DNA from 4 places in the Thalassospira permensis NBRC 106175 genome. Region 3 is predicted to be linked to each of the others. Evidence: predicted binding sites of a transcription regulator. Region 3 holds the regulator's gene; each other region holds the start of a gene.
The links. Region 3 encodes LexA, which represses DNA repair genes until DNA is damaged. Its sites were predicted from a motif close to ATGTTCTANTTTGGTTC; they were not measured.
Positions count from the first base shown of each region.

Region 1: a site for LexA is predicted at 1,665-1,681, ahead of SMB34_RS16135 (PA0069 family radical SAM protein). Genes of this name have one in related genera too.
Region 2: a site for LexA is predicted at 2,558-2,574, ahead of recA (recombinase RecA). Genes of this name have one in related genera too.
Region 4: a site for LexA is predicted at 3,340-3,356, ahead of uvrA (excinuclease ABC subunit UvrA). Genes of this name have one in related genera too.

Region 1 covers NZ_AUNC01000035.1:7,032-11,600, forward strand. The annotation lists gene SMB34_RS16130 (inverse autotransporter beta domain-containing protein) at 1-1,563, shown strand, start outside; gene SMB34_RS16135 (PA0069 family radical SAM protein) at 1,696-2,859, shown strand; gene SMB34_RS16140 (hypothetical protein) at 2,955-3,233, opposite strand; gene SMB34_RS16145 (hypothetical protein) at 3,595-4,116, opposite strand; gene SMB34_RS16150 (hypothetical protein) at 4,201-4,569, opposite strand, start outside.
Region 2 covers NZ_AUNC01000022.1:38,547-43,115, forward strand. The annotation lists gene SMB34_RS11820 (DMT family transporter) at 1-567, shown strand, start outside; gene SMB34_RS20690 (hypothetical protein) at 553-1,089, opposite strand; gene SMB34_RS11830 (DUF4198 domain-containing protein) at 1,098-1,889, opposite strand; gene nikR (nickel-responsive transcriptional regulator NikR) at 1,987-2,466, shown strand; gene recA (recombinase RecA) at 2,746-3,825, shown strand; gene SMB34_RS11845 (helix-turn-helix domain-containing protein) at 3,949-4,569, opposite strand, start outside.
Region 3 covers NZ_AUNC01000034.1:58,851-63,419, reverse strand. The annotation lists gene SMB34_RS15135 (ComEC/Rec2 family competence protein) at 1-1,058, shown strand, start outside; gene lexA (transcriptional repressor LexA) at 1,122-1,829, opposite strand; gene moaC (cyclic pyranopterin monophosphate synthase MoaC) at 1,977-2,456, opposite strand; gene SMB34_RS15120 (hypothetical protein) at 2,539-3,084, shown strand; gene trpC (indole-3-glycerol phosphate synthase TrpC) at 3,115-3,912, opposite strand; gene trpD (anthranilate phosphoribosyltransferase) at 3,909-4,569, opposite strand, start outside.
Region 4 covers NZ_AUNC01000071.1:38,675-43,243, forward strand. The annotation lists gene SMB34_RS19485 (hypothetical protein) at 1-478, shown strand, start outside; gene uvrA (excinuclease ABC subunit UvrA) at 501-3,329, opposite strand; gene fbaA (class II fructose-bisphosphate aldolase) at 3,521-4,569, opposite strand, start outside.

The sequences.
Region 1 (4,569 bases), on a different contig from region 3:
GCTCAGGACGCAGATGGCGGCAACAAATGGGGACCGCATATCGATCTGGAAGGCAAGGCCGGCACCGACCGCAACCTTGGTGAAACCGATCTGTTCATTCCGCTATGGCAGGATGACGATACCCTGGCCTTTGCCAATATCCGCGCGCGGATGGATGATGCCAACAGTCACGAGGGCAATTTCGGTGTCGGCATTCGCCAGATGCTTGATAGCGGCTGGAATATTGGCGGTTATGGTTATTTTGATCGCCGCCATAGCGCGTATGACAACAAATTCAATCAGGTGACTTTCGGGGCCGAAGCCCTTTCGCTTGACTGGGATTTTCGCGCCAATGCCTATATGCCGGTCGGCAGGACAAGCTATATGGAAGACAGCCTGAGCACGGCGGATTTTTCCGGCACCACGATCATGTACCGTCAGGGCGAAGAACGCGCTCTTCGCGGTTTTGATGCCGAAATCGGCTGGCGCGCACCATTGTTTGAAGCCACGGCACCACAACAATTGCGCCTTTACGCAGGCGGCTATCGCTTTACCGAAGACGATGTGGACACGCTACAGGGACCTCGCGGGCGGCTTGACCTGTCCTTTGATGAAATACCGTTCCTGTGGGAAGGTTCGCGCTTTTCGCTGGGGGCTGAAATCCAGCATGACGACCCGCGCGGCACACAAAGCTTTGCCAGCTTCCGCCTGCGCATTCCGCTTCAGGATTTTGGCGATAATCCCAAACCGCGCCTGAACGCTATCGAACGCCGCATGACCGATCCGATCATACGCGACATTGATATCGTCAGTCAGGCCGGGCAATTCACCACGGCAGAGGAAATAACAAGCACAGCCAACGGCAACACCATCACACTTGTCAGCAGTGCAACAACATCAAGTGCCGACCTCGCCACGACCATCTCATCCGCCGGTGCCAATTCGACCGTGATCCTGAATGGCAGCTTTGCCAACGTGAACAGCCGACTTGATGTGCAAAATGGTCAAACCATCATGGGGGCTGGCGACCTCAGCGTTCAAACACCTTCCGGTCGTACCGTGACCATTACCACACCGGGTGCCAGCCTAAGCGGCGAAGGATCCTCTCCGGTCGGTTTCGGCAGTCCAAGCCATATTTTCAACATGGCCAGCAACAGCCGCCTTGTCGGCGTTACCGTCTCCACCTCCGACACGCAGGCAACCGCAGCAGTGCGGATCAACGGCGTGAATAACGTCGAAATCATCAATAGCACATTGACCAGCAACGCCACGGGCAACACGTCCTTTGGCATACAGGTGATCGGAAACGCACAAAACACCGTCATTCGCGGCAATACGATCACATCCACCAGTAACGATACCTTTGCCTATGCCATGTCAGTCATCGGATCAGACAACCTCGTCTTCGAGAACAACACACTCAATGTCAGCGGGGCGACAAACAACCACCTGATCTTCTTTAACCTGAACAATACGAATCTCTCCGGCTCCGGCAACAGCGGCAATGTAAGCACATGCAATGTCGGTGGCGGGACAAGCACCGGCTCCATCAGTTTCACGACAGCAACGCCGACCTGCCCTTAATCAGGAATGCTGTTGATAACCGGATGATGTCATGCCAACGGTCTGCCGCTGTCCGCGTTGATATCGGCGGGGGCAACCTGGGTACAACGTATTTCGCTTGAATGTTCCTATTTTGTTCTATAATTTGAACATATGCGAAACATCATCGAACCGACATCAGATCACATCGAAACCGCCCAACCGGGCGAAGGCTGGATCAATCCGGATTTTGATCCGGATCTGCTGCCCGCGCGCAGACAAAAGGGCCGCGGGGCAGTATCGAACATTGATGGCCGATTTGAACGCCATATCCATCAGGCGGTCGATGATGGCTGGATGAACAGCCTGATCGAAGATCAGGACGCGCCGCGCATCCGCACCACCCTTGGCATTGATGGCGCGCGCAGTGTGATTACCAGAAATCAAAGCCCCGATGTGCCGTTTGACCGTTCGATCAATCCCTATCGCGGCTGTGAACATGGCTGCATCTATTGCTTTGCCAGGCCAACCCACGCTTATCTGGGCCTGTCGCCGGGCTTGGATTTTGAAACAAAACTGTTCTGGAAACCCGACGCCCCGACCCTTTTGCGCAAACAGCTCGCCGTCAAAAGCTATATGCCCGCCCCGATCGTCATTGGCACCAGCACCGATCCCTATCAGCCGGTAGACCGTGAAAAACAACTAACCAGATCGATCATCAGGGTGCTATCGGATTGCCAGCATCCGTTCTCACTCATCACCAAGGGCGCACTTGTCACCCGCGATATCGACCTGATTGCGCCAATGGCCGCCAAAAACCGCGCATCTGTCGCAATATCGGTCACAAGCCTTGATCACAGATTATCCAACCTTCTCGAACCGCGTGCCTCCGCCCCGCACCGTCGGCTTGATGCCATTCGCAAACTTGCCGATGCCGGTATCCCGGTCACGGTCCTGTGCGCGCCAATCATTCCCGGCCTGAATGACATGGAAATCGAAAATCTGGTTGCCGCTGTTCATGACGCCGGGGCAACGTCCGTATCGCACATCGTCGTCCGCCTGCCGCTTGAAATCGCCGACCTGTTCGAAGAATGGCTTGCGGCCCATTATCCTGATCGCAAGGCAAAGGTCATGTCCCTGATCCGCCAGATGCGCGACGGCGAACGCTATCAATCCGAATTTGGCACCCGCATGCGCGGCACCGGCCCGATTGCCGACCTGATCGCCAGACGGTTTGATGCCGCACGCAAAAAACACGGCATGACCGGCCGGTCGCTCAACCTTGATTGCAGCGGCTTTGTCCGCCCCAGCGCGAACGGGCAAATGTCGCTGTTCTGAAATCACCAGCAACATCGCCCTCCTCACACCCAAGCCCTGCTCGCGCGACCGGCGGGCACCAACCCGATCACTCCGCCCCGGTCACTCCGCCCCAATCACTCTGCACGACGGATCAGCATTGTCCTTTGGCCGCCAACGGTAAGGCGCAATACCTCGCCATCATCAAACGCGTAACTGAGGATATGATGATCAGGATCCACAATCTGTTTGTCCTCGATTATGACAGCACCATTTGCGACCAGCGCGCTCGCTGCCGCAATGGTATCGGCAAACCCCGCCATCAGAATAAGCGGCACCACCCCGATCCCGTCTTTCAGGGCATTGGGCGTGAAATCAAGTGTCGGCATGCGATCCGCAAGGGAGATATGGGTCATTTTCCGGTTTCCTTGTTGGTGGGGCCACCTCGGGCAAACCGGTTTATGGAAAAAACAAAGGCCGCCCTGGGGCAGCCGGTCTTGGTTTAATTTACAAACACATCAACAGGCGCCGCGCTATGTGCACGACGTAAAATAGGCGTTCTGATGCGTAACAATGTTTTCCATCTTTAAATCATTACGTACCTTATGCTCTCAGGTCAAGCCTGATTGCAGCAGCTTTGTCCGCCCGAATGCCAACGGGCAGATGCAGTTGCTGTGAATAGCCCACCGGGGCACCAGTTCAATGCTGCACACAGCAAAACACCCGCCCGGGCAAAGCCGTTAGGCGGGTGTTGTTGATCAGCCGGATAATGGCGGTTTATCCCACCACCCGGTACCGGGCGTGTGGGGCGGGGCTTGCCGTAATCGACGGATCGATCTTCGGCAAAACCCCGCCTTCCTCCGCGCCTGTATATTCTGTCAAATCCTTGCTTTGGGCGTCGGTGTCGTTCATCGCCATCATGCGCGCGCTTTCAAAAAAGCGAAGACCGCGCTTTTCAAGAACATAAAGCGTTTCCGCCCCCCACGGCCCGGACCAGACCAGCCCCGAAAGCGTTTCCATTTCGCGTTCGATCCGGGTCGGCGAAATCGGCCGACCAAGGCATGTGGTCAGCAAAAACGAAAGTTCCGCTGCCGTCACGCCGTCTTCGCAGCATTCCTCGGCCAGAACCGCCATCACGGCCATTGTCACCACCCGAAGAGAAACCTTGCCGGTTTCAATCCCCGGAAAGCGGCTTTGCTGCAGGCTGACGATATCATTGGCGATGCGATCAACGCCCCCACGGATCACATATCGCCCGCGCCAGACCCTGCAGCTTGTCCGTACTTCCCATTCCCGCATTTTGTCCCCGCCTGTTTTCTTGTCCCACGTCAATAATGATACATTACCAATACATAACGTCAACCACTTTATCGGATTTTTGTATCATTTAATACAAGCGTCACGAAACCACTGATACCCGGTTCCGGTCGCGGCAAATCCCCCGTCCTCGTCGACCGGTTCGATATAGCCCCGCGTGATTGCGGTATGAAAATCGCGACCGAAATTCCGGGGCATGCGCAGATGTTCCTGCCGCCGCAGCAACCGCCGGATATCGTCGCGCGTCACAAAACTGCGCCCATCGCGGTAATGCAGCCAGATCGCCGCAATCAGGATGGTTTCGGCAAAACCGCGCGGCTGAAGCCGGGCAATCAGATCCCCCAGATTGCCAATATATCCAATCAGGAAGTTCGCCGGATCAATCGCATCCGTTGCGCCTTCACCAACAATAGCCGGGTGTGCCGATGAAAGAAC
Region 2 (4,569 bases), on a different contig from region 3:
GTGTTGGGCTGGGTTCTGTTTGACGAAGTCCTCAGCCTTCAGGAAATGTCGGGTATTGCGCTTGGCATTGGCGGCATTCTTTTGGTCATCATGATGAAAAAGGGGCGTCCTGTCGGGTTGGAAGGACGCAATTATCTGGTTGGTATCCTGTTTGGACTTGGCGGTGCCATTGGTCAGGTCGCGAATCTGGTGACGGCGAAATATGCACTGATCAGCGGTTATTCTGCGCTGTCGGCCACATGGATCAGAACCTTTGTCGCGGTTGTGATTATGGGGGGAATTGCGATTGCCATGGGGCGTGCTCGGCGCACGATTGTGGCGTGCAGCGCACCTGATGTCGGGCGGTGGCTGTTTCTGGGGGCTTTTATCGGCCCGGCGCTTGGCGTGTGGCTTTCGATGGTGGCGGTTCAGAATGCCAATGTCGGTATCGCATCAACGCTGATGGCGTTGCCACCGGTTTTGCTGATTGTCTATGAAGGTGTGGTTCTGCGCCGCCCCGTTGGCCTGCAGGCTATCGTCGGGACCTGCATGGCCTTTGGGGGTGTTGCGCTTTTATTCCTGCATTAAGTGCGATTTTCTCTGCCTTTTGATCCTGGTGATCCAGCCCGGCAGAAAGGCAAGATTGGTTATCAGGCTGAAACCGAACAGGATTGCAGCCCAGACCGGCAGGTCAAGCAAGGCGCTGTTTCCCTGCAATCCGGGGGTTGGGGCCGAGGATTGTGTTCCCGATGGCGGTATTTTTTCCGATGAATGGATCAGGACAACCTGATGACCCATGCCGTCTGATACCATTATTTTCCAATGCGCATCGGTATCATCTTCAGGGCGTAATGCCGGAACCGCGACGGCAAGGCGTCCGTCACGATCAGTTCTTCCTTTTTGCCAGGTTTTCCCGTCCGGTGACGTCACCATGGCTTCGGCAAATATCATTGGTGTGCCATCTGTATAGCCGAACTGATAGATGGTGGCGGTCCGGTTCTGGTCAATCTGCCATCCCGCCCCGTGGGCAATCGCCGGGAACGATCCTGCACAAAGCAGGATCGCGCAGGCAATTGCCGGGATCATCAAACGTCCAAACGATTGCAGCATGTGGCGGCCTATTGGCTGGCATCGAAAGTCAGGGTTGCCCGCAGGTTATGTACCCGGACAGATGCATCTGAGTCCGGGACATCGGCCGCAACCCGAACTATCCAAAGACCCGGTTTCGTAATCCGGATTTTGGCAATCCCGCTGACACGATCATCGCTGAAAGTTTCGGTATAATAGGCATAAGACGATGGCGTGTCGGTAAATCCGGCATAGGTTGCCAGGACACTGGTCGAATAAGGTTGCCCGTCCAGCAGGATTTGAGCCGCAACGTCTTGGCCGATTGCCGTCACGCGCGGATCGGAAAGCGGCACGATTTCAAGTTTGTGCCCCAGAGGGGAAGAAATGAAATCCGCGTTTTGGGAGCCTCCAGTCAGGTTTTTGGAAAATTTTTCAAATCGGGATGACGCAACCGCATCGGGATGTGCGTCCGGCCCGCCTTCTTTCCAGCCATCGGGCGTTTGTGACCAGATTACCGGCAGGCGATGTCCGACAAGCCATGCGGGTTCTTCTTTGGAAAGGGTGAATGTGCCAGTCAGATTGGGGGCATCCGCATTTTCAGTGACATCAAGTTCGGTGGTGGCCGAGGGGGTGATCAATTGTGCACGGACATGCTTTGGCGCTTCGGCTTCTTCCGGAGTGCCGAAAACATGGGTCGAATCGAGGATGAAGGCAGCAGTGTCCTTGCCATTCGCGGGGGTGGTTTTGCTGCTGGCGACAAATTCATGGGCCGCTGCGCCAAAGCCGATCAGGCACCCCAGTGCGGCAATTGCAAGCGGGGTTGTGAACTTTGATTGAAACATCTGCTATCCTTTGGGAGATTAGGGAAGTTGAAAGGCGGTATGAACTTTTCAAAAATGTTCATACTAGTCAAGCTGATGATTCTGAAAGGGAATTCGTATGACCCGCGTGACCGTATCAATCGAAGACGATTTGATGGAGGCGTTCGATGCTTTCCTTGAGCATCGCGGCTACACCAACCGGTCAGAAGGTTTTCGTGACCTGATCCGGGAAAAGCTCCAGAATACCAAGCTCGACGAAGACACCGGCGGCGTTGGCATAGCGGTTCTGAATTATGTCTATGATCATGAAGAACGTATGCTGGCATCACGGCTGATGAGTGCGCAGCACGAACATCATGACCTGACCGTTTCGACCGTGCATTTCCATATTGATCACGATACGTGCCTTGAAAGCGTGACCTTGCGCGGCAAGCTTTCCGATATTCGCAAATTCGCCGATCAGGTTCTGGCACAACCTGGCGTGCGCCATGGGCAGCTTTATTCGGTTCCGGGTGAATTGCATGTCGAAACCCATCATCACGGCGATGACGATCATGGACATGCACATCGGCACGAACATCTGAAAATCACGACCTGAACCGGGCTTCTCCGAATTGTTTTAAAAATCCCGGCACAAGCCCGGCGACAATTTTATTTATCCGGGTTTGAATTCTTATCCACCAGAATGAGAACAAACTTGCAACATCCATTTTTTTGTGCGAGTGTTCACATTATGTTCTCAATGCGTTTGCCGGAAAATGGTTGGCGTGATGTCAGTTATCCGGCGGGGCACCTAGCGGTGGCGTTCCGCATTTAGGACCGGGGAACCGCCTGCGTTGCATCCTACCCGGCCCTGTGGAATAAGAGAGTTCGAAAAATGATTCAGACCGCGCTGCATTTGGTGGATAAAGATACGATGGATAAGCAGAAGGCACTCGAAGCCGCCCTTGGGCAGATCGAACGCGCATTTGGCAAGGGCTCGATCATGAAGCTCGGCCAGCGCGATAGTGCGGTGGATATTTCAGCCATTTCGACCGGGTCGCTTGGGCTTGATATCGGGCTCGGGATTGGCGGCCTGCCGCGTGGCCGTATCGTCGAAATTTACGGGCCGGAAAGCTCGGGTAAAACCACACTGGCTTTGCACACCATTGCGGAGGCCCAGAAACTTGGCGGGACCTGTGCCTTTGTCGATGCCGAACATGCGCTTGATCCGGGTTATGCCCGCAAGCTCGGGGTGAATACCGACGAACTCCTGATTTCGCAGCCTGATGCGGGTGAACAGGCGCTTGAAATCGCCGATACGCTGGTGCGTTCCGGTGCGATTGATGTGCTGGTCGTCGATTCGGTTGCCGCCCTTGTGCCACGTGCCGAACTTGAAGGCGAAATGGGTGACACCCACGTCGGCCTGCAGGCCCGCCTGATGAGCCAGGCATTGCGTAAACTGACCAGCTCGGTCTCGCGTTCGAACTGCATGGTCATCTTCATCAACCAGATCCGTATGAAGATCGGTGTGATGTTTGGCAGCCCGGAAACGACCACGGGTGGTAATGCGCTTAAATTCTATGCGTCTGTTCGTCTTGATATTCGCCGGATCGGTCAGATCAAGGACCGTGACGAAGTCGTTGGCAACCAGACCCGTGTGAAGGTCGTCAAAAACAAGATGGCTCCGCCGTTCAAGCAGGTCGAATTCGACATCATGTATGGCGAAGGCATTTCCAAGATGGGTGAAATCCTTGATCTTGGTGTCAAGGCGGGCATCGTTGAAAAATCCGGTTCCTGGTTCTCGTATAATTCGACCCGTATCGGTCAGGGCCGCGAGAATGCCAAAACCTTCCTGCGTGAAAATCAGGAAATGACCGCCGAAATCGAACGCAGCATCCGCGAAAGTGCAGGTCTGATCGCCGAGGCGATGACCAGCATGAGCGAAGATGAACCGTCAAACGATGACGACGCGTAATTAAAAGCGGACTGAATAATCAAACGGGCGCTTTGGGCGCCCGTTTTTGTGTCTGATCCGTTTTGTTGGCAGCGTGTGTAACGCAGGCCAACATGGATTTCGCGATATGGCGCGAAGCGGGAGTCAGGGGTGCTGTGCTTCCTGTTGCCATTGGCTGGGCGTTTTGCCCGTTATCCTTAAGAATTCCCGATTGAAATTCGACTTGGTGTTAAAGCCGCTTGTCAGCATGGTCGTTGTGACAGTCTCGCCCTTGTCCAGTTCGCGGCAAGCATGTTCAATCCGGTATTTGTTGATGAAGCGCGAGACATTTTCACCGGTCGTGGCGTTGATCGCGGTCGAAATCTGTTTCAGCGGGACGCCCATACGTCGGGATATGTGTGCAAGCGTCAGATCCGGGTCAAGATAAAGCTGTTCGCGTATCTGCAAATCTTCAAGCTGGGCCATTATGGTCCGATGTTCCGGGGTGCTGGGTGTTGTCCGCACGTGATCGGAAGGCTGATTTTGTTCCCCTGATTGGACATCCGCATCAACATCAATTGCAATGTCGGGCGACAGAGACAGAAAGCCGATGGTCAAGAGAGCCAGGGATGATGTGATGCTCAGGATCAGGCCGACAATCTGATCGTTTCCATCGATCTTGGCGACGATGATCAGCATGTCGCTGATGGCCGACGCGATCAGGGCGAAGGCGATGAAGCGCCAAACCAGTGCCGGGATATGGCCCGCGGTCAGAGGCATATGGGC
Region 3 (4,569 bases):
CGATATCGTTGCGGTTGGTGGCGTTTGCGGCGCTGGTTGTTCTGATCCTGCGGCCCGATGCGGTATTGGGGCCAAGCTTTCAGCTTTCCTTTGCGGCGGTGTCGGTTCTGGTGGCGTTTTATGATGGTCCGGGCAGGCGATGGTTTGACAAGTCGGGGGATCGGTCATGGCTATTCCGGCTTTGGCTGTTTTTTGCCGGGCTGGTGATGACCGGGTTGCTGGTTACGGCGGTGACCGCGCCGATCATCGGGTTTCATTTCGGGCGGATTTCGATGATCGGGATCGTGTCCAACCTGATTGCCATTCCGGTGATGGCGTTCTGGGTGATGCCGCTGATTGTGGCGACGCTTGTTCTGATGCCGTTCGGAGCCGGGGGACTGGCATTGTGGTTGATGAAGCCGGGACTGACATTGTTGATTGAAACCGCAAGCCTTGCCGCCGATCAGGCCTGGGGGCTTTGGCATGTCGAGCAGTTTAGTGCCGTATTTGCCATCGGCATCATGATGGCGATGGCCTGGTGGCTGGTCTGGCGGGGGAACGCGATTGCCCGGTTTGCTGTCATTCCGCTATGCGTGGCGATTGCGGCGCAAATCCTGTATCGCCCGGCGGATATTCTGGTTTCGGGGGATCAGGAAAGCTGGGCAATTCGCGACAGGGTGCGCGACAAACTTGTCCTGCCCGAAGGCATTTCGGATTTTCAGCAGTCGGTCTGGATGGCGCGATTTGGTATCGCCGATCATGATGCCGGCAATGTCATCGAAAAATGCGACGCAACGGTTTGTTCCGTCAGGATCGCCGGACGGCAGGTGATCATTGCCAATGATCTTGCCAATCCGTTCTATGCATGCCGCCATGGCGATATGATCATCAGCCTGAAACGCGATATGCCGCGTGATATCTGTGCGCCGGATGTGACTGTCATCGATGATGACCTGTTATGGTGGCAGGGGGGCGTATTGATTGCGTTGCGGCCCGATGCCGCCCCGGTGATCGAAACCGTGCGTGAAACGTCCGGCATCTGGCCGTGGATTATCATCGGGGGCAGGGTGGTCAAATAAAAAACGCCGCCAGGCAAGGCCGACGGCGTTTCTTTCGGTTTATTCGGTTTATTCGGTATTCTATCAGTATTGGCGGAGCAAACCGATCAGACGTCCCTGAATGCGGACACGATCAGGCGACAGCGCGCGCGTTTCATAACGCGCATTGGCCGGTTCCAGCAGAACTTCGCCACGGCCACGTTTCAGGCGTTTCAGAGTGGCTTCGGCGTCGTCGACCAGTGCGACAACGATGGAGCCATCATTGGCCTGTTCGCAACGCTGGATCAGGACGGTGTCGCCATCGAGAATACCGGCATCGATCATCGAATCACCGGAAACTTCAAGCGCATAGTGATCGCCGGTTCCCAGAAGCGCTGCCGGGACCTGCACCATTGTGGTCTGATCGCGAAGGGCTTCGATCGGGGTACCTGCCGCAATCCGGCCAAACAGCGGCAGTGAAACGGATTCACCCGATTCCGAAAAGGCCGAAGGCACGGTTGCCGGCCGATGCGCAGCCTTTCGCGCGGAGGCGATAGAGGTAACATTGTTGGGCGTTTCCGCCGCGTCGTCATCATTATTATCGGGAAGACGCAGGACTTCGAGCGCGCGGGCCCGATGGGCGAGACGGCGAATAAAACCGCGTTCCTCAAGCCCGGTAATCAGGCGATGAATGCCGGATTTGGATTTCAGGCTCAGGGCTTCTTTCATCTCGTCAAAAGAGGGCGAGATGCCATGATCGCGAAGGTAATTATCGATATAGACCAGCAATTCGTATTGCTTGCGCGTCAGCATGATTTTTCCCGAACCTGTAATAAGAACAAACCGAATACATGAATGTTCTACTTTGGTTCTGCTTGTTCGTCAAGCACCACAACCCGAAAAATCACCGTTTAAGGGCATTCTTTCGGTCAAGAAACGAAATTTGGGTATTTTCAGGGATCAGTCGGCGGTGAAAGTACCCGACTTTCCGCCTTCCTTGTGGACAACGCGAATATCGGTAATCCGCATGGCTTTATCGACCGCCTTGCACATATCGAACACGGTGAGTGCGGTAACGGAAACGGCGGTCAGGGCTTCCATTTCCACCCCGGTTTTGCCGGTGGTTTTGCATGTCGCGACAATATCTACCGCATCGGTGTCAGTTGCGAGTTCCAGCGTGACTTCGACCGAGGTCAGGGGCAGGGGATGGCAAAGCGGGATCAGGTCAGCGGTTTTCTTGGCACCCATAATCCCGGCAAGCTGGGCGATGCCAAGAACGTCGCCCTTTTTATGGCCGCGTTCGGCAACCAGCCGGGCCGTTTCCGCCGACATCAGGACACGGCCCTTTGCGATGGCGACGCGCGCGGTATCGGTCTTGGCCGAAATATCGACCATGACGGCGTTACCAGCGGCGTCGATATGCGAAAGTTTGTCTGCCATGATGCTACCTTGTTGATCTCAAAGTTGTGTGTTAGTTCGAAAATACACTTAAATATTTTATGTTCATAAGATGGTTAGGCCGATGAACAAATACATGAAATTGCTTTTGGGTGGAACTTTTGTCCTGCTTCAGGCCTGTGGAATTCAACATACCCCCGAGAGGATTCTCACAGAAGATGACGTCGCACGTATCCGTGAGATTGGCATTAATTACCTTGAGAAAGAAGCCCAGGATCCAACGTACCTGCCGCCAGGCTATGTGAAACTTGGTCGTCAGGAAGTTGAAGCTGCGCTCGTTGACAATGCCTTCACCTTTGTAAACCCATTGAGCGGATGGCAGTTCCGGGCGGAACTAACCACTGAAAACAAAGTACTGATCCGCGGACGGGGTGCTAGATCGTGGTCGGGGGAGGCTTATTGGGAGCGGTTTAGTGTCGGTGATTATCAGGATCGCGATAAATTATGTCTGACACCGGCTTTCTGTTTTGTCTTTTCGCGATTTGACGACCTTGAAGGTAACGATATGCTCGGCGCGCGGGTGCATCCAAAGGGGCAAGATATGTTGGGAATAAACCATCGTTATTGGGTGTTTACGCATATTGACCCGATAAATGGTCCGGCCAAGTGAAGGATCAATCAGCCAGACTGCTTACCGTCTCTAGGCCGCGAGGCCAAGAATATTGCGGGTTGCGGCGGTGACATCATCCTGACGCATCAGGCTTTCGCCGATCAGGAAGCATTGCGCGCCGACCTTTGCCATGCGGGCGAGGTCATCGTGCGTGAACAGGCCGCTTTCGGCGACCAGCATCCGGCTGTCATCGACCATACCAGCGAGTTCTTCGGTCGTGGTCAGGGAGACTTCGAGCGTTTTCAGATTGCGGTTGTTCACGCCAAGCAGCTTAGATTTCAGTTTCAGGGCGCGTTCGAGTTCCTGGGCGTTGTGCACCTCGATCAGGACATCCATGCCAAGGCTGTTTGCGGCGTCTTCAAGCTCGGCGGCCTGGGCGTCTTCGAGGGCGGCCATGATCAGAAGGATGCAATCGGCACCAAGGGCCCGGGCTTCGGTCACCTGATAGGGATCAAGCATGAAATCCTTGCGCAGGACCGGCAGATCAACGGCGGCACGTGCCGCGATCAGATAGCTGTCATCGCCCTGGAAATAGGGGATGTCGGTCAGGACCGACAGGCAACTTGCCCCACCGGCCTTGTAGGCCTGCGCCAGAACGGGCGGATTGAAATCCGGGCGGATCAGGCCCTTGGACGGGGATGCCTTTTTAATCTCGGCAATCAGGCCGTAACGACCATCCGCAACCGATGTTTCAAGCGCCCTGATGAAGCCGCGCGGTGCGGATTGTGATCTGGCTGCGGTTTCGAGGTCGGCAAGTGACTTTCGCGCCTTGCAGGCGGCGATGTGGTCGCGTTTGTCGTTACAGATACGTTCGAGTACGTCGCTCACGCTGCGGTCCCCTGATTGGAAATGCGGACTAGTGCCTGCAAGGTTTCTGCGGCTTTGCCGGAATCGATTGCGGTGCGGGCCTTTGCGATGCCATCGGCAAGATCGGTTGCGATGTCGGTCACCACAAGGGCGGCTGCGGCATTCAGCAGAACGATATCGCGATAGGCGCTTTTTTTACCGGCAAGAAGATCGAGAATGGCCTGCGCGTTTGTCTGGGCGTCGCCGCCTTTAAGCGCATCAAGGGTGACGATTTCAAGGCCGTAATCTTCGGGGTTGATTTCAAAGGTCGTGACTGCGCCGTTTTTGACTTCGGCGACAAAGGTCGGGCCGGTTGTTGAAATTTCATCAAGGCCGCTATGACCATAGACAACCCACGCATGTTCCGAGCCCAGACGGTTCAGAACATTGGCAATCGGTTCAACCCATTCACGGGCGAAAACACCCATGACCTGGCGTTTGGTTTTGGCCGGGTTGGCCAGCGGTCCCAGCAGGTTGAAGATCGTGCGCGTGCCCATTTCAACGCGGGTCGGCATCACGTGACGCACCGCCGAATGATGGCGCGTTGCCATCATGAAGCACAGATTGATTTCCTTTAGCGCCTTTTCAAGAAGCGCCATATCGGCATCGAGATTGACGCCAAGCGCCATCAGAACATCG
Region 4 (4,569 bases), on a different contig from region 3:
GGCAGCAATTGCGCTGGCGCTTTCGCCGATATTGCTGGTCGTGTCGGTGATGCTGTTTTTACACGTAGACCAGATCGTCAGCGCCGGGCACGGCAAACTGTTCGGCTTCAGTTATGATTTGTTATTCTTTGTCGGCAGTTTCGGTGCGATAGGGGCACTGGTCAGCATGATGATGCGGTTGGGTAAGGATGTCGACTGGGCGGAAATGGAACCGGCGTCGGTTTTTTTCAATTTTTTGTTTCGACCCTGCCTTGGTTTTTGCTTCGCTCTGATCGTGTTACTGGCACTGCGCGCCGGTATTCTGCCGATCCCGCTGGATCAGTTGCACAATATTTCCGACATGGATCAGATCGGAACGATTTCTGGTGCGGGGCAACAGATTTCCATCGTACTGGTGCTGGCATTCCTGTCAGGCTTTAGCGAGCGGCTAAGCTCTGCTCTTGTCAAACGGGTCGAAGATCGGGTCGAAGCGGGCTAGGTGCCCGCTTCGCTTTAAGGCATTACTTCAGGCCGAGATGGCGTTTAAGGTATTTGCCGGTATAGCTTTCCTCGTTGGCCATGATGACCTCTGGTGTGCCGCAACCAACCAGCTTGCCGCCACCATCACCACCCTCGGGACCGATATCAATGATCCAGTCGGCAGTTTTTATGACATCAAGGTTATGTTCGATCACAACCACCGTGTTGCCCTGATCGACAATGGTGTGCAACACTTCCAGGAGCTTGCGGATATCATGGAAATGAAGCCCGGTGGTTGGTTCATCAAGGATGTATAGCGTGCGGCCAGTGGCCCGCTTTGACAGTTCCTTGGCAAGCTTCACGCGCTGCGCTTCACCACCCGAAAGGGTCGTTGCCTGCTGACCGAGATGGATGTAGCTCAACCCGACCTGTTTTAAGGTTTCCATCTTGTCGCGAATGGACGGAACGGCCTTGAAGAAATCGGCCCCTTCTTCGACTGTCATATCAAGAATGTCAGATATCGATTTGCCTTTAAATGATATTTCCAGCGTTTCGCGGTTGTATCGCTTCCCCTTACATTGATCACAGGTAACGTAAACATCAGGCAGGAAATGCATTTCGATCTTTATCACGCCATCGCCCTGACAAGCTTCACAACGGCCACCCTTGACGTTGAACGAGAAACGGCCGGGCTTGTAACCGCGTGTTTTGGCTTCGGGCAATTGCGCGAACCAGTCACGGATCGGGGTGAAGGCCCCGGTATAGGTGACCGGGTTGGAACGTGGGGTGCGGCCAATCGGGCTTTGGTCGATATCGATGATTTTGTCGATATGTTCGATGCCGGTGATGGTGCCATGGGCACCGGGGTGATTGCGTGCATTATGCATCCGCTTGGCAAGTGCTTTATACAGCGTTTCAATGACAAGGCTGGACTTGCCGCCACCCGAAACACCGGTAACACAGATGAATTTGCCAAGCGGGAATTTGGCATCGACATTTTGCAGGTTGTTGGCGCGGGCACCCTTGATCGCAATCGATTTGCCATTACCCTTGCGGCGCTCCTTGGGAACGGCGATCTGTTCAACCCCGACAAGATACTTTCCGGTCAGGCTGTTCGGGTTCTGCTGGATCTGTTCGGGTGTGCCTTCGGCAACAATACGACCGCCATGGATACCAGCACCAGGGCCCATATCAACGACGTAATCGGCGGCACGAATGGCGTCTTCGTCATGTTCAACAACAAGCACGGTGTTGCCCAGATCGCGAAGACGTTTAAGGGTCTCAAGCAAGCGGTCATTGTCACGCTGATGCAGGCCAATGGAAGGTTCATCCAGAACATACAAGACCCCGGTCAGGCCGGACCCGATTTGCGACGCCAGCCGGATACGCTGGCTTTCGCCACCTGAAAGTGTGCCAGATGTACGCGACATCGACAGATAATCCAGCCCGACATCCCGCAGGAAACGCAGGCGATCATTGATTTCACGCAGGATGCGTCGCGCGATTTCGGTTTCTTTTTCGTTCAGTTTGCCTTCAAGCGCCTGGAACCAGTCGGCGGCCTTGCCAATCGAAAGATCGGTGATCTCCGAAATCGTGGATTTGTCGATCTTCACGGCCAGTGCCTCGGGTTTCAGGCGATGGCCGTGGCAAGTCGGGCAGCTTGAAACCGTCTGATATTTCGAAAGTTCATCGCGTGCCCACTGGCTGTCGGTTTCGCGCCAGCGGCGCGACATGTTGGGAATGACGCCTTCGAACGGTCGGGCAACCTTGTAGCTGCGCGAACCGTCATCGTAGGTCACCGTGACGTCTTCATCACCTGAACCATACAGAATGATGTCCTGTGCTGTTTTCGGAAGCTTTTCCCATGCGACATTGGTCTTGAAGCCGAAATGCTTGGCGACCGCCCGTAGGGTTTGAAGATAATATTTCGATGTGGTGCTGGCCCAAGGCGCAACAGCGCCGTCGTCAAGGCTTTTGCCTTCATCGGGGACGACCAGTTCCGGGTCGAATTCCATCTGGGTGCCAAGACCATCGCAAGCCGGGCAGGCGCCAAACGGGTTGTTGAACGAAAACAGGCGTGGCTCGATTTCTTCTATCGTAAAGCCGGAAACCGGGCAGGCGAACTTTGCCGAGAACACGGTTGTTTCCCCGGTTTTGGCATCTTCGGTCAGAACGATACCGTCTGTCAGTTCAAGGGCGGTTTCAAAACTGTCGGCAAGGCGGGTTGCAATCCCTTCCTTGACGATTAGACGGTCGACAACGACCGAGATATCGTGCTTTAGCTTTTTGTTCAGTTCAGGCGCTTCGTCGATGTCATACATTTCGCCATCAATCTTGACGCGCTGGAAGCCGCGCGTGCGCAGATCACGTAGTTCCTTTTTGTATTCACCCTTGCGCCCCCGAACAAACGGTGCCAGCAGATAAAGCCGCGTGCCTTCGGGCATTTCCATAACGCGGTCAACCATCTGCGATACGGTCTGGCTGACAATCGGAAGGCCGGTTGCCGGGGAATACGGGATGCCAACGCGCGCCCAGAGAAGACGCATATAGTCATAAATTTCGGTAACCGTTCCCACAGTCGAGCGCGGGTTGCGCGATGTTGTTTTCTGTTCGATGGAAATGGCAGGAGACAGGCCATCAATATATTCCACATCGGGTTTTTGCATCAATTCAAGGAATTGACGTGCATACGCTGACAGGCTTTCGACATAACGACGCTGTCCTTCGGCATAAATCGTATCGAACGCCAGCGAACTTTTGCCCGACCCTGACAGACCAGTGATGACCACCAGAGCATCGCGAGGCAGTTCAACATCGATATTTTGCAGGTTATGTTCTTTCGCACCGCGAACCGAAATTTTCGTCAGCATGTCGGGCCTTTTGTTCCTGTAATGTTCGGGAAAGGTATAGAGGAGCCAATCCTGATACGCAAGCGCGCCCCTGACAGTTCCTGTCAGTATCTGTCAGGAGTGGTTTATTTTTGCAGTGGCGCAAGATCGCCCACGAAAAAAACCCGCCGGAAAAACCGGCGGGTTGAACATGCTTTTGCAATCCTAAAGGATCACCCTTTGGTAACCGACCGACCGGTTGCGCCAAGATCCTTGAAAGCTTCTTCGAGGCGGGCCGCCATCGAGAGTTCGGCTTCGCGGACCCATACGCGCGGGTCGTACTGTTTTTTGTAGGGCTGATCGGTATCCGGATCGACCTGATATTTGAAAGCACGTGCATTGGCTTCGACATATTCGCCAACCGGGCGCGAATAGGCGAACTGGGTATCGGTATCGATATTCATCTTGAAGACGCCGTAGCTGACGGCTTCTTCGATTTTTTCTTTTTCCGAACCCGAACCGCCATGGAATACGAAGTCCAGCGGCCGGTCGCCAAGGTTATGCTTTTCCGAAACGTATTTCTGGGATTCCAGAAGGATTTCCGGACGAAGTTTGACGTTGCCAGGTTTATAAACACCGTGAACGTTACCGAATGCCGCCGCGACCGAGAAATGGCCAAGCGGAGCAAGGCGGCGGTATGCTTCTTCGACTTCTTCTGGGCGGGTATAAAGGCGCGGATCAATTTCCTCGACACTAGTATCAAGGTCATGGCCGATACCGTCTTCTTCGCCGCCGGTCACGCCCAGTTCGATTTCCAGACTCATTTCGATTTTCGACATGCGTTTGAGGAACTCTTCGCAGGTCGACAGGTTGTCTTCGAGCGGTTCCTCGGACAGGTCCAGCATATGGGAGCTATAAAGCGCCTTGCCGGTCTCGGCATAGGCCTTTTCGCTCCATTTCAGCATTTCATCGACCCACGGAACGAATTTCCGGTTTGCGTGGTCGGTATGCATGACGACAGCAACACCATAATATTCAGCCATCAGCTGGGCATGGCGTGCCGCCGAAACGGCGCCTACCACACGGGCAGCCGCAGCGTCCTTGATGCCCTTGCCGGCAAAGAACTGTGCACCGCCATTCGAAAGCTGAATGATGATGTCAGAACCGGCATTTGCAGCGGCTTCAAGGGCGGCATTCATCGTGCTGGACGATGTGATATTGACGGCGGGAAGGGCGTAACCGTCCTGCTTGCAGGCAGCGACAAGGTCACGATAGGCAGAAC